DNA from 3 places in the Janthinobacterium breve genome. Region 3 is predicted to be linked to each of the others. Evidence: predicted binding sites of a transcription regulator. Region 3 holds the regulator's gene; each other region holds the start of a gene.

Region 1 (6,051 bases), on a different contig from region 3:
CATGACAGACGGTTTTTCCTATCAGGCGGCGTTTTCCCGCAACCTGGGCTGGGTCACGCAGGCGGAGCAGGACAACTTGCGCGGCAAGCGCGTGGCCATTGCCGGCATGGGCGGCGTGGGCGGCGTGCATTTGCTGACCCTGGCGCGCCTGGGCATCGGCGCTTTTCACATCGCCGATTTCGACACTTTCGATATCGCCAACTTCAATCGCCAGGCCGGCGCCATGATGTCCACCCTGGGCCAGCCCAAGGTGGCCGTGCTGGCGCAGATGGCGCGTGATATCAATCCCGAACTGGAGATTAAACAATTTCCTGACGGCATACATGACAGCAATCTGGCTGAGTTTTTTGCCGGTGTCGACCTGTATGTGGATGGCCTGGATTTCTTTGCCTTTCCCGCGCGTCAGGCCACCTTCGCCAGCTGCGCGCGCCTGGGCATTCCTGCCATCACGGCCGCGCCGCTGGGCATGGGCACGGCCGTGCTTAGCTTCATGCCGGGCGGCATGACGTTCGAAGAGTATTTTGGCTGGGGAGACTTGCCTGAAGAAGAAAAAGCTTTGCGTTTTCTCGTCGGGCTGGCGCCGGCCGGCTTGCATGGCCCTTACCTGGTCGACCCGTCGGCCATCAACCTGAAGGAGCGGCGCGGGCCGTCAACCATCATGGGCTGCCAGCTGTGCGCGGGCGCGGCCGCCACCGAGGCGCTGAAGATCTTGTTGAAACGCGGCAAGGTCATGGCGGCGCCGCACGGCATGCATTTCGACGCCTACCGCAACAAGCTCGTGCATACCTGGCGTCCCGGCGGCAACCGTCATCCGCTGCAACGGCTGACGATGGCCATCATCAAGCGCCGGCGCGCGGCGCAGGGGGCATAAATGGCGCAAGCACCGCTGATCGCGCAGATCGATTCTGTGCTGGAAAACATCCTCGACCAGGCGCGCTGGGCGCCCAGCGGCGACAATACGCAGCCGTGGCGCTTTGAAGTCGTGGCGCAGCGCCATGTCGTCGTGCATGGCTTCGATACGCGCAGCCATTGCGTGTACGACCTCGACGGCCATCCCAGCCAGCTATCGCTGGGCGCCTTGCTCGAAAGCATGGCACTGGCGGCCAGCAGCCATGGCTTGCGCATGGAAGCGCGCCGGCGCGGCGGCTTGCCCGATACCTTGCCCACGTTTGACGTGCACTTTGTTGATAGTCCGGGCATGTTGCCCGACCCGCTGGCGGCCCTCCTGCCGCAGCGCAGCGTGCAGCGTCGACGGCTCAGCACGCGCCACCTGCGCGCCAGCGAAAAGGCGGCGCTGGCGGCCAGCCTGCCGCCTGGCTACGCGGTGCAGTGGTTCGAAGGCTGGCGCGCGCGCCTGGCCTTCGCGCGCCTGATGTTCGACAATGCGAAGCTGCGCCTGACCATGCCCGAAGCGCACAAGGTACACCGCGACGTGATCGAGTGGGGCGCGCGCTTCAGCAGCGACCGCATCCCGGAGCAGGCGCTGGGCGTCGACCCGATGACGGCGCGGCTGATGCGGTGGGTCATGCACAGTTGGCGCCGCGTGGATTTTTTCAATACCTGGCTGGCGGGTACCATTGCGCCGCGCCTGCAGATGGACTTGCTGCCAGGCTTGTATTGCGCCGCGCATTTCGTGTTGCTGGCCGATGCGCCGCCGCGCCATATCGACGATTATGTGGCGGCGGGCCGCGCCATGCAGCGCTTCTGGCTGACGGCTACGCAGCTGGGCCTGCAGTTGCAGCCGGAACTGACGCCGTTGATCTTCGCCCGTTATGTGCATGAACGGCGGGTCTTTTCGCGCACCGACGGCATGCTGGAGCTGGCGCAGGAGCTGGCGCTGCAATGCCAGGCCGTGCTGGGTGCGGTGGTGCTCGAGCGGGCCGTGTTTCTTGGCCGCATCGGCGCCGGCCCGGCGGCCCAGGCGCGCTCCTTGCGCCGGCCGCTGCCGGACTTGCTGGTGGCGCCGGTCGACGCGAGGACGCATGCGTGAACGGCCGGCGTTGGCTGACTGCCGTAGCGAAAAAAGCCGCTGAAGACATCAGCGGCTTGTAAACCGGATGATCGCATGTCAAGCCTGGCGCTGCTTGTCTTGCTGGCGGCGCGCAGTCATGCCCAGGCCAAACAGGCCGATACCGAGCAGTGCGATGGTGCCTGGCTCAGGTACAGCTGTTTGAAATAATTCCAGACCGCCGCCGTCGGCCATCGCAATGAAACTGTTGGTCAAGCTGCCACCGATGAAGCTGTTCGTATTCCCGCTGAGGGACTCCAATGGGAAAAACGGGTTGGGATTGACGAAAAACAACTGTCCTTGCGGCGTCAGCGTGGCGTTAAGCAAGGCCTTGAAGTCGCCTTGGGCCAGGCCGGCGACAATGCGTGCTTCTCCCAGATCGAGCGTGTAGGTCACGATCGCATAGTCATCGCCGGAGACGCCACCCACATTCACCGGCGAGCCTGCTATGTTACTGACCGACAGCGACGTGTCTTGGTTGGGGTCGATGTACAGCGTCATGGTCATGGTTTGAAAGTTGGCGTGGATACCGGAAGCCAAACCACTCGACTGACCGGTGATGGTGAACAGGCCATACATGCCATAACCATTGAGGGAGTTCAGTTGCGATTGCACGCTGCCGCCATTGGGGCTGCCGAAAGCGGCCTTGGTCAGAAAGCCTGTTTCAATGAAGGGATCGTTGCCACCGCCCAAACCGCCAACGATGGTTTGTTCGACGCGCGCATGATATTCAAAGCTGATGCGGTCGGCCACAACCAGATTGGCTGCGGTACCGGGGACGGAACCTTCATTGACGGTAAACAAAGGACCGGCGAGTGCGGGAGCACTGATCAGCGCGGCGCCGATGGCGACCGCGGAGAGAGCGAAACGCAGGAATGAGGACAGCGGTTTCATGGCATTTCCTTCAGCGTGAGGGTTGTTCGGACCAGGTCACTGTGGCGGCTGCCTCAGATAACCTCATACGCCCTTGAAGCAGAATTCGTACCATATAATATTTGTATTTAAATTCAACAGCTTATAAAAACAGGTATGCCGTTTTTCGCGCTTGTGTAAAAAAAATCGACGTTTTACTCGGCCCATGGCGCGGCTCGCGGGCGCCAGTCTTCCCCGTCATCGGCTACAGTGGGGCAAAGGAGGTCACCATGCAGCCACGATCCCGTCCTGCCCCGTTGCGTGCGCACAGCACGCCTGAACCGGATATCCCGCCGCTGCCCGAAGGCGATCCTTTGACGCCGCCGCCGGAAAAGCCGCCGCACACGGATCCTGTGCCCGTCGAGGAACCGACGCCGCCGGCGCCGCCCGTCAAGATGGGCTGAGAGCAAGTCGTCGCGCACCTGCGCGGCCATGCGCTGTCGCGCGCTGTTTATTTCTAGTCGGAAATGGATTGCGCAGGCGGCGGGATTGCCACGCCATTTAAACAACAAAAATGCCAATAAACGTTGCCGAGTGGATACAAATCAAGCGCTAACTGCTGTGTGTCATGCGGCCGTCACGATTCTGTTCTTATAATGAGACATCATAAAAATTCTTGTACAGGAGACCATCATGGGCAATTCCTTGCATAACAAAATCTACCTGGGCCGGCGCCCTGTGATCACCAGTAAAAACCTCGCAGCGCTGGCCCTGGCGGGCGCCGTGGCCGGTTGCGGCCTGGCGTGGCTGCTGCTGCGCACCTACAAATAAGCGTGCTCCACGCGCATTCTCAGCACGCCGTCAGTGGGGTGGGCGGCGACTGAATCACGTTGCCTGTTGCCGATGCGCAGCGGGGCGCGTACCATGGGGGCCGAACACCTGGCCTTTTATGGAAAAGTAATGAAGAACGAGAAATTAACAACCGATGAATATGACGCGCTGGAGCAAGTTGCGCGCGGTATCAAGACCGAGCGCCCCAGTGCTTGCGTTGCCCGCAATGCGAAGCGCCTGTCCGGCCTGAAGCTGCTCAGCTACGCCCGCGATGGCCGCCTGTCCATCACCGAGAAAGCACAACAACTGCTTTTCCTGCGCCGCTGCATCATGGGTTTGCGCGCCGTCGCCGCCGATCCGCTGACCAAGCTGGACACGGAGGTGGCCTATTTCCTGGGCAAGAAAGCCCACATCGTGGCGCGCGCCGAAGGCGAGGGGCACGACATTTCCGACAAGGGCCGCGACTCGCTGGCCGACATCGACACCCTGGGCCTTTAAGAGCCTATCCCAGTAGATGAATACATCCTCTGCCGGCGCCCCTCAGAAGCGGGGACTGTGTTGTTCGTCGTCGCGTGGCTTGCCACGCGTCCTCCTCACGCCTTGTCCGCGCTCCTGATGCGCTGCCAGCAGAAGACGCTCCCTACTGGGATAGACTCTGCGCTCTGCCACCGGCCCCTGGGGCCGGTTTTCACATCCCCACTCTTTTTCTTACTTCCCCTTTGGAGAACACTTTGGACAGCGCGATGAACTGGTCGGCCCACGAACTGACGATGACGGTCTTGATGACGCCCGATATGGCCAACTTTTCCGGCAACGTGCACGGTGGCACCATCCTGAAATATCTCGATAGCGTCGCTTATGCCTGCGCCAGCCGCTACTCGGGCAGCTATGTGGTGACCCTGTCCGTGGACCAGGTGATGTTCTTGCAGCCGATTCACGTGGGTGAGCTGGTGACGTTCCTCGCCTCGATCAACTACACGGGCACGACCTCGATGGAAGTGGGCATCCGCGTGGTGACGGAAAACATTCAGCAGCGCCTGGTGCGCCATGCCAACAGCTGCTATTTCACGATGGTGGCCGTGGATGCCAACCGCAAGCCGGTGGCCGTGCCGCCGCTGGCGCTCGATACGCCGGAGCAGAAAGTGCGTTTCGAACAAGCCAAGCTGCGCAAGCTGTCGCGTCAGAAGGTGTTGAAGAAGTAACTGCACCGGGCATAAAAAAACGGCCACCAGAGTGATCTGGTGGCCGTTTTTATTGCCTGCCGCTTATTGGCGGCGGTGCGCCGTGATTAACGGTCGCCGTAGCTGCGGCGTGCGCCGTCGGTGCTGCGCGGGTTGGAACCCTTGTAGCCGCCGCCCGTGCTAGGTGCGCCGTCTTTGCGTGGTGCGCCTGGCTTGCTGAACGTGCGTTGCGCTGGCTTCGCGCCGCCACGGTTGTCGCCTGGTTTCCAGCCGCCTGGACGGGCGCTCGAACGTGGTGCCGACGCCGTTTTCTTAGGCTCGAAACCTTCGATGACATTGACCGGGATCAATTGCTTGGTGAAGCGTTCGATGCGCTTGACGTTCATGCCTTCAGCGTGGTTCACCAGCGAGATGGCCAGGCCATTGCGGCCAGCGCGGCCGGTACGGCCGATGCGGTGGACGTAGTCTTCCGGGAACTTCGGCAGATCGTAGTTGAACACGTGGGTGATCGTCGGCACGTCGATACCGCGGGCGGCAACGTCGGTGGCGACCAGCACTTTGACCTGGCCGCGGCGCATGCCGTCCAGAGTGCGGTTACGCGCGCCCTGATGCATGTCACCGTGCAAGGCGGCAGCCGAGAAGCCGGCGATGTTCAGGCGGTCGGCGATGGTGTCGGCGTCACGCTTGGTGGCGGTAAACACAACAGCCTGGTCCAGCGTTTCGTCGCGCAGCAGGTGGTCCAGCAGGCGATTCTTGTGCGACAGATCGTCGACGAAGTGGACGCGCTGGGTGATGTTTTCATGCTTGTTCGACGAACCGGCGATCTGGATGACCAGCGGGTTTTTCGTGATGCGGCGTGCCATGTTGCCGACCACGCCGTCCAGCGTTGCCGAGAACAGCATGGTTTGACGGCCTTCTGGCGTCGCGTCCACGATTTTTTCGATGTCGTCGATGAAACCCATGTCCAGCATGCGGTCGGCTTCGTCCAGCACCAGGATTTCCAGTTGCGAGAAGTCGATCTTGCCCGAGTCCATGTGGTCGATCAGGCGGCCTGGGGTGGCGACGAGGATTTCAGGATTCTTGGCCAGCAATTGCATCTGTTTAGGGTAAGGCATGCCACCCAGAATCGACACAGCCTTGATGCGGCGGATGCCGGTGCTGTACTTGTCGGTGTTGGTG
Region 2 (6,051 bases), on a different contig from region 3:
GCGACAAACAGGCTGGCAATGGTGTTCAGGCGGAAACGATGCTGCATGCGGGTTCTCCAATGTGAATAAAAGCCTGCTTGAGCGCGTGAGCGGCGCAGGTCTGCCTAGTCTTATCAAGCAATATGCCTGCCATGTCTCCATTGGTGGGCTGAAATTATACGCGTGCCCGTGGCACGGCGTTTGCATGCAGCAATGGTCAGAGGCGCCGATGCCGTGCGCTTTCCCCTCGTTTTGCCATTCAAAAGGTGATTATGCCCAACTTCTTCTCGCGCTTGCGCCTGGTTTGCTGGCTGCTGCCTGCGCTTGCCAGCAGCGCCATCCAGGCCGCTCCGTTCGCCTATGTGCCCAATGAAAAATCGGGCACCCTGAGCGTGATCGACACGGCGAATGACCAGGTGGTGCGCCAGATCGCGGCAGGCAAGCGTCCACGCGGCATCGCCGCCGACCCGACCGGACGCCAATTGTTTGTCACGGATGCGGCCAGCAGCGCCTTGCTGCTGATCGATAACGCTGCCGGCACGCCCGTGCGCACGGTGGCGCTGGGCAATTCGCCCGAGGGTGTCAGCGCTTCCCAGGACGGTCGATATGTGGCCGTGGCCGTCGAAGAAAACAATAGCGTGGCATTGCTCGATGGCCAGAAGGGCACATTGCTCGCCGACATCAAGGTGCAGGGACGCAACCCGGAACATGCCGTGTTCAGCCCGGATGGGCGCTGGCTGCTGGTCAGTGCGGAAGAGGCCGAGCAAGTCGATGTCATCGATGTGGCGCAACGCCGCCAGGTAGCCTCCATTGCCGTGGGCCTGCGTCCGCGCGGCATCGGTTTCAGTCCGGACTCTGGCCGCGCCTACGTGGCGTGCGAACTGGTCAACGCCGTGTATGTGATCGACATGGCCGCGCGCAAGGCGATTGCCACTATTCCAGCGGGCAAGAATGCCAACGGTATCGCCATCCATCCCAGTGGCAAGCAGGTGTACGTCTCGAACGGCATCGATGGCACGGTGATGGTGATCGACACGGTCAGCCACCAGGTCACGGCCACCATTCCCGTCGGCAAACGCCCGTGGAACATGGCCATCACGCCCGATGGCAGCAAGCTGTATGTGGCCAATGGCCGCTCGAACAGCGTTTCCGTCATCGACACGGCCAGCGCGCGCAAGGTGGCCGATATTGCCGTGGGCGAATTGCCATGGGGCGTGGTGATTCGTTAGTGGTACAGGAACAGGTGTTCCAGTCTGGTACACCTGTTCCATTGTGCAGCGGCGAAAGGGCGCAGCAGCAGAGCTGGCCCGGATTGGAACAGGACGCCGCCACCTTGTTCAGAACGCAAACAGATCCACGCCCTCCTTTCATGCCCCGGGCATGCGATGAAAAGCGCGCCGGTATTGACCCCACGCCCTTGTAACAAGGATAAAACCCGCTAAGTTTGTAGTGGGGCGGCGAGCTGGCACGGCATTTGCGGAAGACTCCGTGTACTCACCCCATCTGTACCAGAACGTTTGATTTTAATCACAGCAATTCCATTCTAATTAACCCGATAGAGGACGACATGAATCTCGCAGACATCAGCAAACTGGGCGTAGCCAATCCCTTCAAACAACGCTATGACAATTACATCGGTGGCAAATTCGTTGCCCCAGTAAAAGGTGAATACTTTCCTAACATCACACCGATCACCGGCTTGCCGTTTTGCGAAATCGCCCGTTCCACGGCGGAAGACGTCGAGCTGGCGCTGGACGCCGCGCATGCGGCCAAGGATGCCTGGGGCAAGACTTCACCTGCCGAGCGCGCCAATATCCTGAACCGCATCGCCGACCGCATCGAACAGAACCTGAGCCTGATCGCCACGGCGGAAACCATCGACAACGGCAAGCCGATCCGCGAAACGATGAATGCCGACATTCCGCTGGCCATCGACCATTTCCGTTACTTCGCCGGTTGCATCCGCGCGCAGGAAGGTTCCGTCGCGCAAATCGATGCGGAAACCTATGCCTATCACTACCATGAGCCGCTGGGCGTCGTGGGCCAGATCATCCCGTGGAATTTCCCGATTCTGATGGCCGTGTGGAAACTGGCACCGGCCCTGGCCGCTGGCAATTGCGTGGTGCTCAAACCGGCCGAGCAAACGCCCGCTTCCATCATGGTGTTGATCGAGCTGATCGGCGACTTGCTGCCACCGGGCGTGTTGAACATCATCAACGGTTTCGGCCTGGAAGCGGGCAAGCCGCTGGCGTCGAGCAAGCGCATCGCCAAGATCGCCTTTACGGGTGAAACGGGCACGGGCCGTTTGATCATGGGTTATGCCGCGCAAAACCTGATTCCCGTCACCCTGGAGCTGGGCGGCAAGTCGCCGAACATCTTCTTTGAAGACGTGATGGATGCCGATGATGATTATTTCGACAAGTGCCTGGAAGGCTTCACCATGTTTGCGCTGAATCAAGGCGAGGTGTGCACCTGCCCATCGCGCGTGCTGATCCAGGAATCGATCTACGAAAAATTCATCGAACGGGCCTTGAAGCGCGTGGCCGCCATCAAGCAGGGAAACCCGCTCGATGCCAGCACCATGATAGGCGCCCAGGCTTCGCAGGAACAGCTGGAAAAAATCCTGTCCTACCTCGACATCGGCCGCCAGGAAGGCGCCGAAGTGCTGGCTGGCGGCGAGCGCAATACGCAGGCGGGCGACCTGGAAGGCGGCTACTACGTGCGTCCGACCGTCTTCAAGGGCAATAACAAGATGCGCATCTTCCAGGAAGAGATTTTCGGGCCCGTCGTGTCCGTGACCACCTTCAAGGATGAGGCCGAAGCGCTGGCGATTGCCAACGATACCTTGTATGGCCTGGGTGCCGGCTTGTGGACACGCGACGGTTCGCGCGCCTTCCGCATGGGACGCGCCATCCAGGCGGGCCGCGTGTGGACCAATTGCTACCACCTGTATCCAGCCCACGCCGCGTTCGGCGGCTACAAGCAATCGGGTATCGGTCGTGAAAACCACAAGATGATGCTCGATCACTACCAGCAAACGAAGAACTTGCTGGTGAGCTATAGCCCGAAAGCCCTGGGCTTCTTCTAAACCGGCAACAGGCGCCGCGCCCTTAGTCCGGGGCGGCGCGCAGAAAGGGATGCCATGAGTGCAGCAATTGCCCGGGTGGTCGCCACCGATGCGGCGCTGGAAATGATGGACAAGTTGCGCCAGCGTCACGGCCCGCTGATGTTTTTCCAGTCGGGCGGTTGCTGCGACGGCAGTGCGCCCATGTGTTATGCGCTGGGCGAGTTCGATGTCAGCGATACCGATATCTATCTCGGCAACTTGAATGGCACACCGTTTTACATGGGACTCGAGCAATTCGAGTACTGGGAGCATACCCAGTTGATTATCGATGTGGTCGACGGCAATGGCGGCATGTTTTCACTCGACAACGGCACGGGCAAGCGCTTTTTGACGCGCTCGCGCCTGTTCACCGATGAAGAGTGCGCGCTGTTGCATGCCCAGCCGCATGAGCACCGCAAGACCTGATACACACACATACTAATAAAACAGAGGGAGATGATTGTGCAGAAAAAAATCATGGGGGTAGTCGTCAGTTTGAGCCTGGTATCGCTGGCCTCGTTCGTTCACGCAGCGGACGCGGGCAATGTCACCAGCGCCATGCTCGACAACACGGCGAAGAATCCGGCCAGTGTCCTGTCGTTCGGCATGGGTACGCAGGGCCAGCGCTACTCGCCGTTGACGCAGATCAATGACAAGACCGTGGCCAAACTGGTGCCGGCCTGGTCGTTCTCGTTTGGCGGTGAAAAGCAGCGGGGGCAGGAATCGCAGCCGCTGATTCACAACGGCAAGATGTTCGTCACGGCATCGTATTCGCGCATCTTTGCCGTCGATTTGAAAACGGGTGCTAAGTTGTGGAAGTATGAACATCGCTTGCCGGACGGCATCATGCCGTGCTGCGACGTGGTCAACCGCGGTGCCGCCCTGTACGGCAACCTGGTGATTTTCGGCACGCTCGACGCCTACCTAGTGGCGCTGGACCAGAACACGGGCAAGATCGTCTGGAAGGAAAAGGTCGACGATTATGCAGCCGGTTACTCGATGACGGCCGCGCCGCTGATTGCCGAAGGCTTGCTGCTGACGGGCGTGTCGGGCGGCGAATTCGGCATCGTGGGCCGGGTCGAGGCGCGCAACCCCATGACGGGCGAGCTGGTGTGGAGCCGTCCCACCGTGGAAGGCCATATGGGCCACCGCTACGACAAGGATGGCAAGGCCATCGACAACGGCATCTCGGGAACGGTGAACAAGACCTGGCCGGGCGACCTGTGGAAAACGGGCGGCGCCTCGACGTGGATGGGCGGCACCTACGATCCGCAAACCAAGTTGGCCTACTTTGGCACGGGCAACCCGGCACCGTGGAACAGCCATTTGCGTCCCGGCGACAATCTGTATTCCTCGTCCACCGTCGCGCTGGACGTGAAAACGGGCCAGATCAAGTGGGCATATCAGAACACGCCCAACGATGCCTGGGATTTCGATGGCGCCAACGAGTTCGTCACCTTCGACATGGATGGCAAGCGCTACGGCGGCAAGGCCGACCGCAACGGTTTCTTCTATGTCATCGATGCAACGAACGGCAAGCTGCAGAACGCCTTTCCGTTTGTGAAGAAAATCACTTGGGCCAGCAGTATCGACCTGAAGACGGGGCGGCCGAACTACATCGCCGCCGGCCGCCCTGGCGATCCGACCAAGGGAGAGGAAGGCAAGAAGGGCACGACCGTGTTTGCAGCACCAGCCTTCCTGGGTGCAAAAAACCAGATGCCGATGGCGTACTCGCCGCAGACCAAGTTGTTCTACGTTCCCGCGAATGAATGGGGCATGGACATCTGGAACGAGCCGATCAGCTACAAGAAGGGTGGCGCTTTCCTCGGCGCCGGTTTCACCATCAGGCCTTTGTTTGACGATTACATCGGCGCCATGCGCGCCATCGATCCGAAGACAGGCAAGATCGTCTGGGAAATCAAGAACAATGCGCCGCTGTGGGGTGGCGTGATGAGTACGGCCGGCAATCTGGTGTTCTACGGTACGCCGGAAGGCTTCCTGAAAGCCGTCGACGCGAAGACGGGCAAGGAGCTGTGGAAATTCCAGACGGGCTCCGGCGTCGTGGCGCCACCCGTCACCTGGCAGGATGGCGACACGCAATATGTGGCCGTCGTTTCCGGCTGGGGTGGCGCGGTGCCGCTGTGGGGTGGCGAAGTGGCCAAGAAGGTCAACTTCCTGGAACAGGGCGGTTCCGTGTGGGTCTTCAAGCTGGCATCGAAGTAAGGGGGTGAAACGCCCGGGCCACTCGGATGGGTGTCTCCCTGTCTGCCGGGCGCTTTCTTTTTTCTGACGGCCCAGGCCGTCAGTTTTTTGTTTACTTGTATGCCCGACATGCAAACTTGCGGTCAAAAAATGAACACTATCAGTGGCGATTGATCCGCTGTTGCACACGTTAAGTACGCTTTTTCTCTTTCTCCCTCTGAGCCGCGCTGGGCACGCTTATTGCCAAAGCTTGAGGTACATCAATCACTGGTGTGCACACTAAAAACAGAGAAGAAAGAGGAGAAGCAATGAACACATTGATCAAGTTGGGGAGCCTGGGTGTCATGACAATCGCAGCGATGGGGCAGGCACAAGCCGTCGATATCAAGGCGGGCGACTGGACGGTGTCGGTGGGCGGCATCGTCAACGCCTACTACACGCAAGTGTCGTGTTCGGGTGATGCGGTGGGCGGGCTGGCGCTGGGCGGCCAGGCGCTCGGTTGCGGCGGCGAAAAAGACCGCACCACCATCGGCAACGGCTTGTTGCCGAATGGCTTGATCACCTCCGCCTCGTCGCGCCTGGGCGAGTATGACGTGAAAGCCTTGATCGGCATCTACAACTCGACGGCCACCGACAGCGCCATCAGCCAGAACAGCGTGGTCGATGTGCGCCAGGCATTCTTTACGTTTGGCAATGAGCAGATGGGTACTTTCAAGCTGGGCCGCGACTACGGTATCTTCGGCGCGAACGCGATCCTGTCCGAC
Region 3 (6,051 bases):
TGTCGATGGGGTGCTCACCGACGGCAGCCTGCATTTCGGCCCCGATGGCGAGATGATGAAAACGTTTAATGTGTATGATGGCCTGGGCATCAAGCTGCTGCAGGAATCGGGCGTGCAGACGGCCATCATCAGTGCGCGCCGCTCGGCCATCACGGCGCGCCGCGCGCAAGACCTGGGCATTACCCATGTACACCAGGGAGGTCACGACAAGCTGACGCCGTTTCGCGAACTGCTGGCGCTGACGGGCTTGACGGAAGAGCAATGCGGCTATATCGGCGACGATGTCATCGATGCGCCCATCCTGCGCCGCGTGGGGTTTGCCGTCAGTGTGCCGGGCGGGCGTCCGGAAGTGCAGGGACTGGCGCACCATGTGACGCAGGCAGGCGGCGGCCGCGGCGCGGTGCGCGAGATCTGTGAATTCCTGCTGCGCGCCCAGGATAACTATGCGCGCGTTATGGCGCCGTTCCTGGAGTGAGGCGCATTGCCTCGCCGCCAGTGACATTTGAAAGAGTGAAACCCTATGCGTAAGCCAGGAGGCGCCCATCGCTGGCGCATGATTTTTACGGTGCTGGGGGCCGTCGTCTTTGCGCTGGGCAGTTTTTGGCTGCTGGAAGTGATGAACAAGAATGCCCAGGACATCACGGCCAGCAAGCATCTGGATGAGCCAGACTATTTCATCACCAATTTCAGCCTGGTGCGCATGGACTTGACGGGCAAGCCCAGCTACATCGTGTCGGGCATCAAGCTCACGCATTATCCGCTGGACGACTCATCCGATATCGACCAGCCTTTCGTGCGCAAGCTCACGCCCGGCATGCCGCCGATGAACATGAATGCGGAACTGGCGCATATCGACCAGGACAATACCCGGCTGCAACTGCACCGCAATGTCGTGATCGACCGGGTGGCCAGTCCGAAGGCGCAGAACCTGACAGTCAAGACGGAAGCGCTGACGGTGTTCCCGGATGAGGAAAGAATGGAAACGGACGTGCCTGTCGATATCCTGACGGGCGCCTCGCGCATCAATGGCATAGGCATGAAGGCCAATAACGCCACCGGCGTGGTGGAAGTGCAGAATGCGCTGCGCATGGTCCTCCCGCCGAAACCGCGCCCGGCCGCGGCGGCAAAATGACAGAATGAAACAAGGAAACCATACTATGAAGAACATCTTGCTGTTGACCGTATTTTCTCTGGCCATGATGGGCGTGGCGCATGCCGAAAAGGCCGATTCCGAGAAGGAAGCCGTCATCACGGCACGTAGCGGCCATGTCGACGACGTCAAGCAGGTGCGTACCCTGACGGGCGACGTCGTGCTGGTCAAGGGTACCCTGACCATGAAGGCGGGCCGGGCCCTGATCACGGAAGACCCGCAAGGCTACCAGTTCATTACCTTCTGGGCCGATCCCGGCAAGCTGGCCACCTTCCGCCAGAAGCGCGATGGCGCGGGCGACCTGTGGGTGGAAGGCGAAGCGGAGCGCGTGGAATACGACAACAAGACGGAAGTGGTGAAACTGTTTTCCAGGGCCAAGCTGACGCGCCTGGAAGGCACAAAAGTGACTGACGTGGCCAATGGCGCCTTCATCTCGTATGACAGCCGCAAGGAAGAATTTGCGATGGAAAATTCGAATAGCGGCACCAGCACCCCGGATGGCGGCAGCGTGCGCATGGTGATCCAGCCGAAGCCCAAGGCACCGGCGGCGGAGAAAGCGCCGGCCACGCCCGCGCCAGGAAAGAAATAATGGACAATACACGTTGCGGCAGCACCCTGATCGTTCGCGGGCTGCAAAAAACCTATGGCAAGCGGCAAGTCGTACATGATGTCTCGCTGCAAGTCGAGTGCGGCGAAGTGGTGGGTTTGCTGGGCCCGAACGGCGCCGGCAAGACCACCTCGTTCTACATGATCGTCGGCCTGGTGCCGTCGGACGGCGGCACCATTGATATCAGCGGCGTGGATATTTCCCGCCTGCCCATCCACCGCCGCGCGCAGATGGGCCTGTCGTATCTGCCGCAGGAAGCATCCGTGTTTCGCAAGCTGACGGTGGAAGACAATATCCGCGCCGTGCTGGAAATCCAGACCGTCGAAGGCCGTCCCCTGAAGAAGGCCGAGATCGAGGAGCGCCTGGATAAATTGCTGGCCGACTTGCAGATTGAAAAGTTGCGCGAGAACCAGGCGCTGTCCCTGTCGGGCGGCGAGCGGCGCCGCGTGGAAATCGCCCGCGCGCTGGCCACCGACCCGCGTTTCGTGCTGCTCGACGAGCCGTTCGCCGGCGTCGACCCTATCGCCGTGATCGAGATCCAGCGTATCGTGCGTTTCTTGAAGGAGCGCAATATCGGCGTCCTGATCACCGATCATAATGTGCGCGAGACGCTGGGTATCTGCGATCGTGCCTACATCATCAACCAGGGCTCGGTGCTGGCGTCGGGACGCCCCGACGACATCATCGCGAACGAGTCGGTACGCCGGGTCTATCTGGGCGAACACTTCCGCATGTGAGCCAATGAAACAATCATTGCAGCTGCGCACTTCGCAGCACTTGGCACTGACGCCGCAGTTGCAGCAATCGATACGCCTGTTGCAATTGTCTACCCTGGAATTGCACCAGGAGCTAGAGCAATTGCTGACGGACAATCCCTTGCTCGAGCGCCTCGACGATCCGCTTGACCGTTCGCTGCGCCTGCTGTCCGACGGCGCCTTGAGTTCCACGGCCGCGCCGGCCGAAGCACCGCCGCAGCCGCCAGGCCAGGAGGCGCCCGCGGCGCCGGCCGAAGCGGAAACCTTTGATGGCGAGGCGGGCGACAGCCCGGCCGCAGCGGATGGCGGCGACAGCGATTGGAGCGAGGCGAGCCGTGGCAAGGCGCCCGACGACGAAGATTCCCGCCCGCAACTCGAAGCCCATCACTGCACTCTGCGCGAACACTTGATGGAGCAGATGCGCGTGACGGTGCTCGAATTGCGCGACCGCGCGCTGGTCGAGCTGATCATCGACGCGCTCGACGACAATGGCTACCTGGAAGAGACGCTCGACGACATCCTGGCGCGCCTGCCGCAAGAGCTGGAAATCGACGCTGACGAGATGCGCACGGCCTTGTCTCTGCTGCAAAGTTTCGATCCGCCCGGCGTAGGCGCGCGCAATGCGTCCGAATGTCTGGCGCTGCAAATCAAGCGTTTGCCGCATATCGCCATGGTGACGCGGCGCATGGCCCTCGTTATCGTGGAAAAGCACCTGACCTGGTTTGCCCAGCGCGATTTCAACAAGCTGAAAAAAGCCCTCGATTGCGACGAGGAAGACTTGCGCGAAGCGCAGACCGTGATTCGCCAGTGCAATCCGCATCCGGGTGCCGTCTTCGCCTCGGACGTGTCCGATTACGTGGTGCCCGACGTCGTCGTCAAGCGCGCGCGCAATGGCTGGCAAGTCACCCTGAACAATGACGTCATGCCGCGCTTGCGCGTGAACGCCATGTACGCCAACTTGCTCAAGCAGGGCAAGGGCGAGGGCGCCATGGGCGCACAGTTGCAGGAAGCCAAGTGGCTGATTAAGAATATGCGCCAGCGTTTCGACACGATCCTGCGCGTGGCGCAGGCGATAGTAGAAAGACAAAAGAACTTTTTCTCGCATGGGGCCGTCGCCATGCGCCCCCTTGTGCTCCGTGAAATAGCTGATACACTGGGTTTACACGAGAGTACTATCTCGCGGGTAACAACTCAAAAGTACATGTTGACCCCGCATGGCATGTTCGAGTTGAAATATTTCTTTGGTAGCCACGTCGCCACCGAAGCGGGGGGCGAAGCGTCATCGACGGCGATACGGGCATTGATCGTGCAACTGACAGGAGCAGAAGACCCTAAGAATCCTTTATCCGACAGTAAGATTGCGGACATGCTGGGGGAGCAAGGCATGGTGATTGCGCGACGTACTGTTGCCAAATACCGGGAAGCGTTGAAAATTCCGCCAGTGAGCCTGCGTAAGTGTTTGTAAGTTTTTTTCGGTTCCTCTGCGGGCCGGATACGATGGACCGCATGAACCCGATCATCTTTAGGAGTGTGTATGAATCTCACCATCAGCGGACATCATCTCGAAGTCACACCAGCCATCCGTGAATACGTACAAACGAAGCTGGAGCGCGTGAAACGTCATTTCGATCAAGTCATCGATATTGCCGTGATTCTGACCGTGGATAACCTCAAAGAGAAAGAAAAACGTCAAAAGGCCGAAGTCAACCTGCGTCTGAGCGGCAAGACCGTCTACGTGGAAAGCCTGGCGCAAGACCTGTATGCCGCGATCGATACCCTGATCGACAAGCTGGACAGGCAAGTGATGAAGTACAAAACCAAAGTGCAAGGGCACGGTAAAGAGGCGATCAAGCATCTGCCAGACAACTCGGACGAAGAATTCGCCGCCGCTTAAGCGGCCTGCGACTTTGAACCGGTTGTGATCAACTAAGGGCGCACATTGCGCCCTTTTTTGCGCCTGTCGCCCTTGTCGGGTAGCACCATGGGAATGCAATGTTCCGTCTGAAGGCGCTAGAATGTTTGCACTTTTACTTCTTTCCTGCCTGCCATGAGCGACTTCGTCCAGACTTCCATCCGCAACCGCACCGGGCATATCGTGCTCGACCGCCCGAAAGCCCTGAATTCCCTGTCGCTGGACATGGTGCGGGTCCTGAGCGCGTCCTTGCTGGGCTGGCGCAACGATCCGCAGGTGGACGCCGTCTTCATTCGCTCCAGCAGTGAAAAAGCCCTGTGCGCCGGCGGCGACATCCGTTTCTTTTATGATGCGGGCCTGGCCACGCCGCAAGAGGGCAGCGCCCAGCTGGAAGATTTCTTTACGGAAGAATATGCCTTAAATCATTTAATTCATTTCTATCCAAAACCGTATATTGCCGTGATGGATGGCGTGGTCATGGGCGGCGGCATGGGCGTGGCGCAAGCCGGGCCCGGCAACCGCCTGCGCATCGTTACGGGCCGCACGCGCATGGCCATGCCGGAAGTCAATATTGGCTTGTTCCCGGACGTGGGTGGCAGCTATTTCCTGTCCCGCCTGGCGGGCCAGCTGGGTCTGTACCTGGGCTTGACAGGTCTGACGATCAACGCGGCCGATGCCTTGTACACGGACCTGGCCGATGTGTACCTGCCCGAGGCGCGGATGGGGGCGCTGCTGGCCCTGTTTGAATCGACGCCGGGCTAGGCCTTGCCGGTGGCCATCAAGGCCCTGGCCGCACCGTTCCAGGCCGAGGCGGGCGTTTCTGCCCTGGCCACGGCGCGCGTGGCGCTGGACCGCCACTTCAGCGCCCCTTCGGTGGCCGCCATCATGGCTTCGCTGGCGCAGGACGACAGTGCGTTCGCCGGCAAGGCGCTGGCGGCCATGCGATTGCGTTCGCCGCTGATGATGTCGGTGACACTGGAATTGCTGCAGCGGGGCGCCCATCTGGGCGTGGCAGATTGCCTGCGCATGGAGCGCAGCGTGGTGCGCCACAATTTCGAGCATGGCGAAGTGCTCGAGGGCGTGCGCGCGCTGGTGGTCGACAAGGACAATGCGCCGCGCTGGAATCCTGGCAGCCTGGACGAGGTCGACGCGGCCATGGTGGCGCGTTTCTTTGCCCCCGTCTGGCCGGCGCAAGCGCATCCGCTTTACCAGCTGAATTAACAACGCCGAATAAAACCGTAGCGAGCGGAAGGGAGAGGTGGTTGAGAAGCGGAACTGTGCTTTATGCACAGTGAGCATCGCAGACCATCTATACCGACGCGCAGTAGGTTTTATTGGCGTTCTAGCTACGTTCGCGGTGGCGCAGCACGACCCGTTCATTCGGACCGAAATACTGCGCCAGCCGTTCCGCCATGTACACGGAGCGGTGCTGGCCGCCCGTGCAGCCCAGTGCCACCGTCAGGTAGCTGCGGTTGTCGGACTTGAATGACGGCAACCATTTTTCGATGAAGGCGCGGATGTCGGCCAGCAGTTCCAGCGCGCTGGGCTGCGCGTCGAGGAAGGCGATCACGGGCGCGTCGCGTCCGTCGAGCGGGCGCAGCGCCAGGTCGTAATAGGGGTTCGGCAA

Evidence for each region. The regulator sigma-54, encoded in region 3, starts transcription at its own class of promoters, with help from an activator protein. The targets are predictions, from matches to a motif close to TGGCANGNAANCTGCTTT.
Region 1: pepA (flocculation-associated PEP-CTERM protein PepA) is a predicted target of sigma-54. The motif match lies at 2,978-2,995, and genes of this name have one in related genera.
Region 2: adh (aldehyde dehydrogenase) is a predicted target of sigma-54. The motif match lies at 1,443-1,460, and genes of this name have one in related genera.

What each region holds. Positions count from the first base shown of each region.
Region 1 is NZ_JBNYXY010000005.1:183,169-189,219, reverse strand. Features, by position in the region: gene ACQ4W0_RS11155 (ThiF family adenylyltransferase) at 2-871, shown strand; gene ACQ4W0_RS11150 (nitroreductase family protein) at 872-1,990, shown strand; gene pepA (flocculation-associated PEP-CTERM protein PepA) at 2,069-2,902, opposite strand; gene ACQ4W0_RS11140 (hypothetical protein) at 3,151-3,324, shown strand; gene ACQ4W0_RS11135 (hypothetical protein) at 3,554-3,691, shown strand; gene ACQ4W0_RS11130 (hypothetical protein) at 3,821-4,189, shown strand; gene ACQ4W0_RS11125 (acyl-CoA thioesterase) at 4,435-4,893, shown strand; gene ACQ4W0_RS11120 (DEAD/DEAH box helicase) at 4,980-6,051, opposite strand, start outside.
Region 2 is NZ_JBNYXY010000020.1:5,040-11,090, forward strand. Features, by position in the region: gene ACQ4W0_RS28915 (TonB-dependent receptor family protein) at 1-47, opposite strand, end outside; gene ACQ4W0_RS28920 (beta-propeller fold lactonase family protein) at 252-1,208, shown strand; gene adh (aldehyde dehydrogenase) at 1,547-3,067, shown strand; gene ACQ4W0_RS28930 (DUF779 domain-containing protein) at 3,122-3,511, shown strand; gene ACQ4W0_RS28935 (methanol/ethanol family PQQ-dependent dehydrogenase) at 3,563-5,308, shown strand; gene ACQ4W0_RS28940 (porin) at 5,596-6,051, shown strand, end outside.
Region 3 is NZ_JBNYXY010000004.1:302,949-308,999, forward strand. Features, by position in the region: gene ACQ4W0_RS09385 (KdsC family phosphatase) at 1-475, shown strand, start outside; gene lptC (LPS export ABC transporter periplasmic protein LptC) at 521-1,132, shown strand; gene lptA (lipopolysaccharide transport periplasmic protein LptA) at 1,158-1,739, shown strand; gene lptB (LPS export ABC transporter ATP-binding protein) at 1,739-2,494, shown strand; gene ACQ4W0_RS09405 (RNA polymerase factor sigma-54) at 2,499-3,977, shown strand; gene hpf (ribosome hibernation-promoting factor, HPF/YfiA family) at 4,047-4,406, shown strand; partial or broken gene ACQ4W0_RS09415 (enoyl-CoA hydratase/isomerase family protein) at 4,560-5,645, shown strand; gene rapZ (RNase adapter RapZ) at 5,767-6,051, opposite strand, start outside.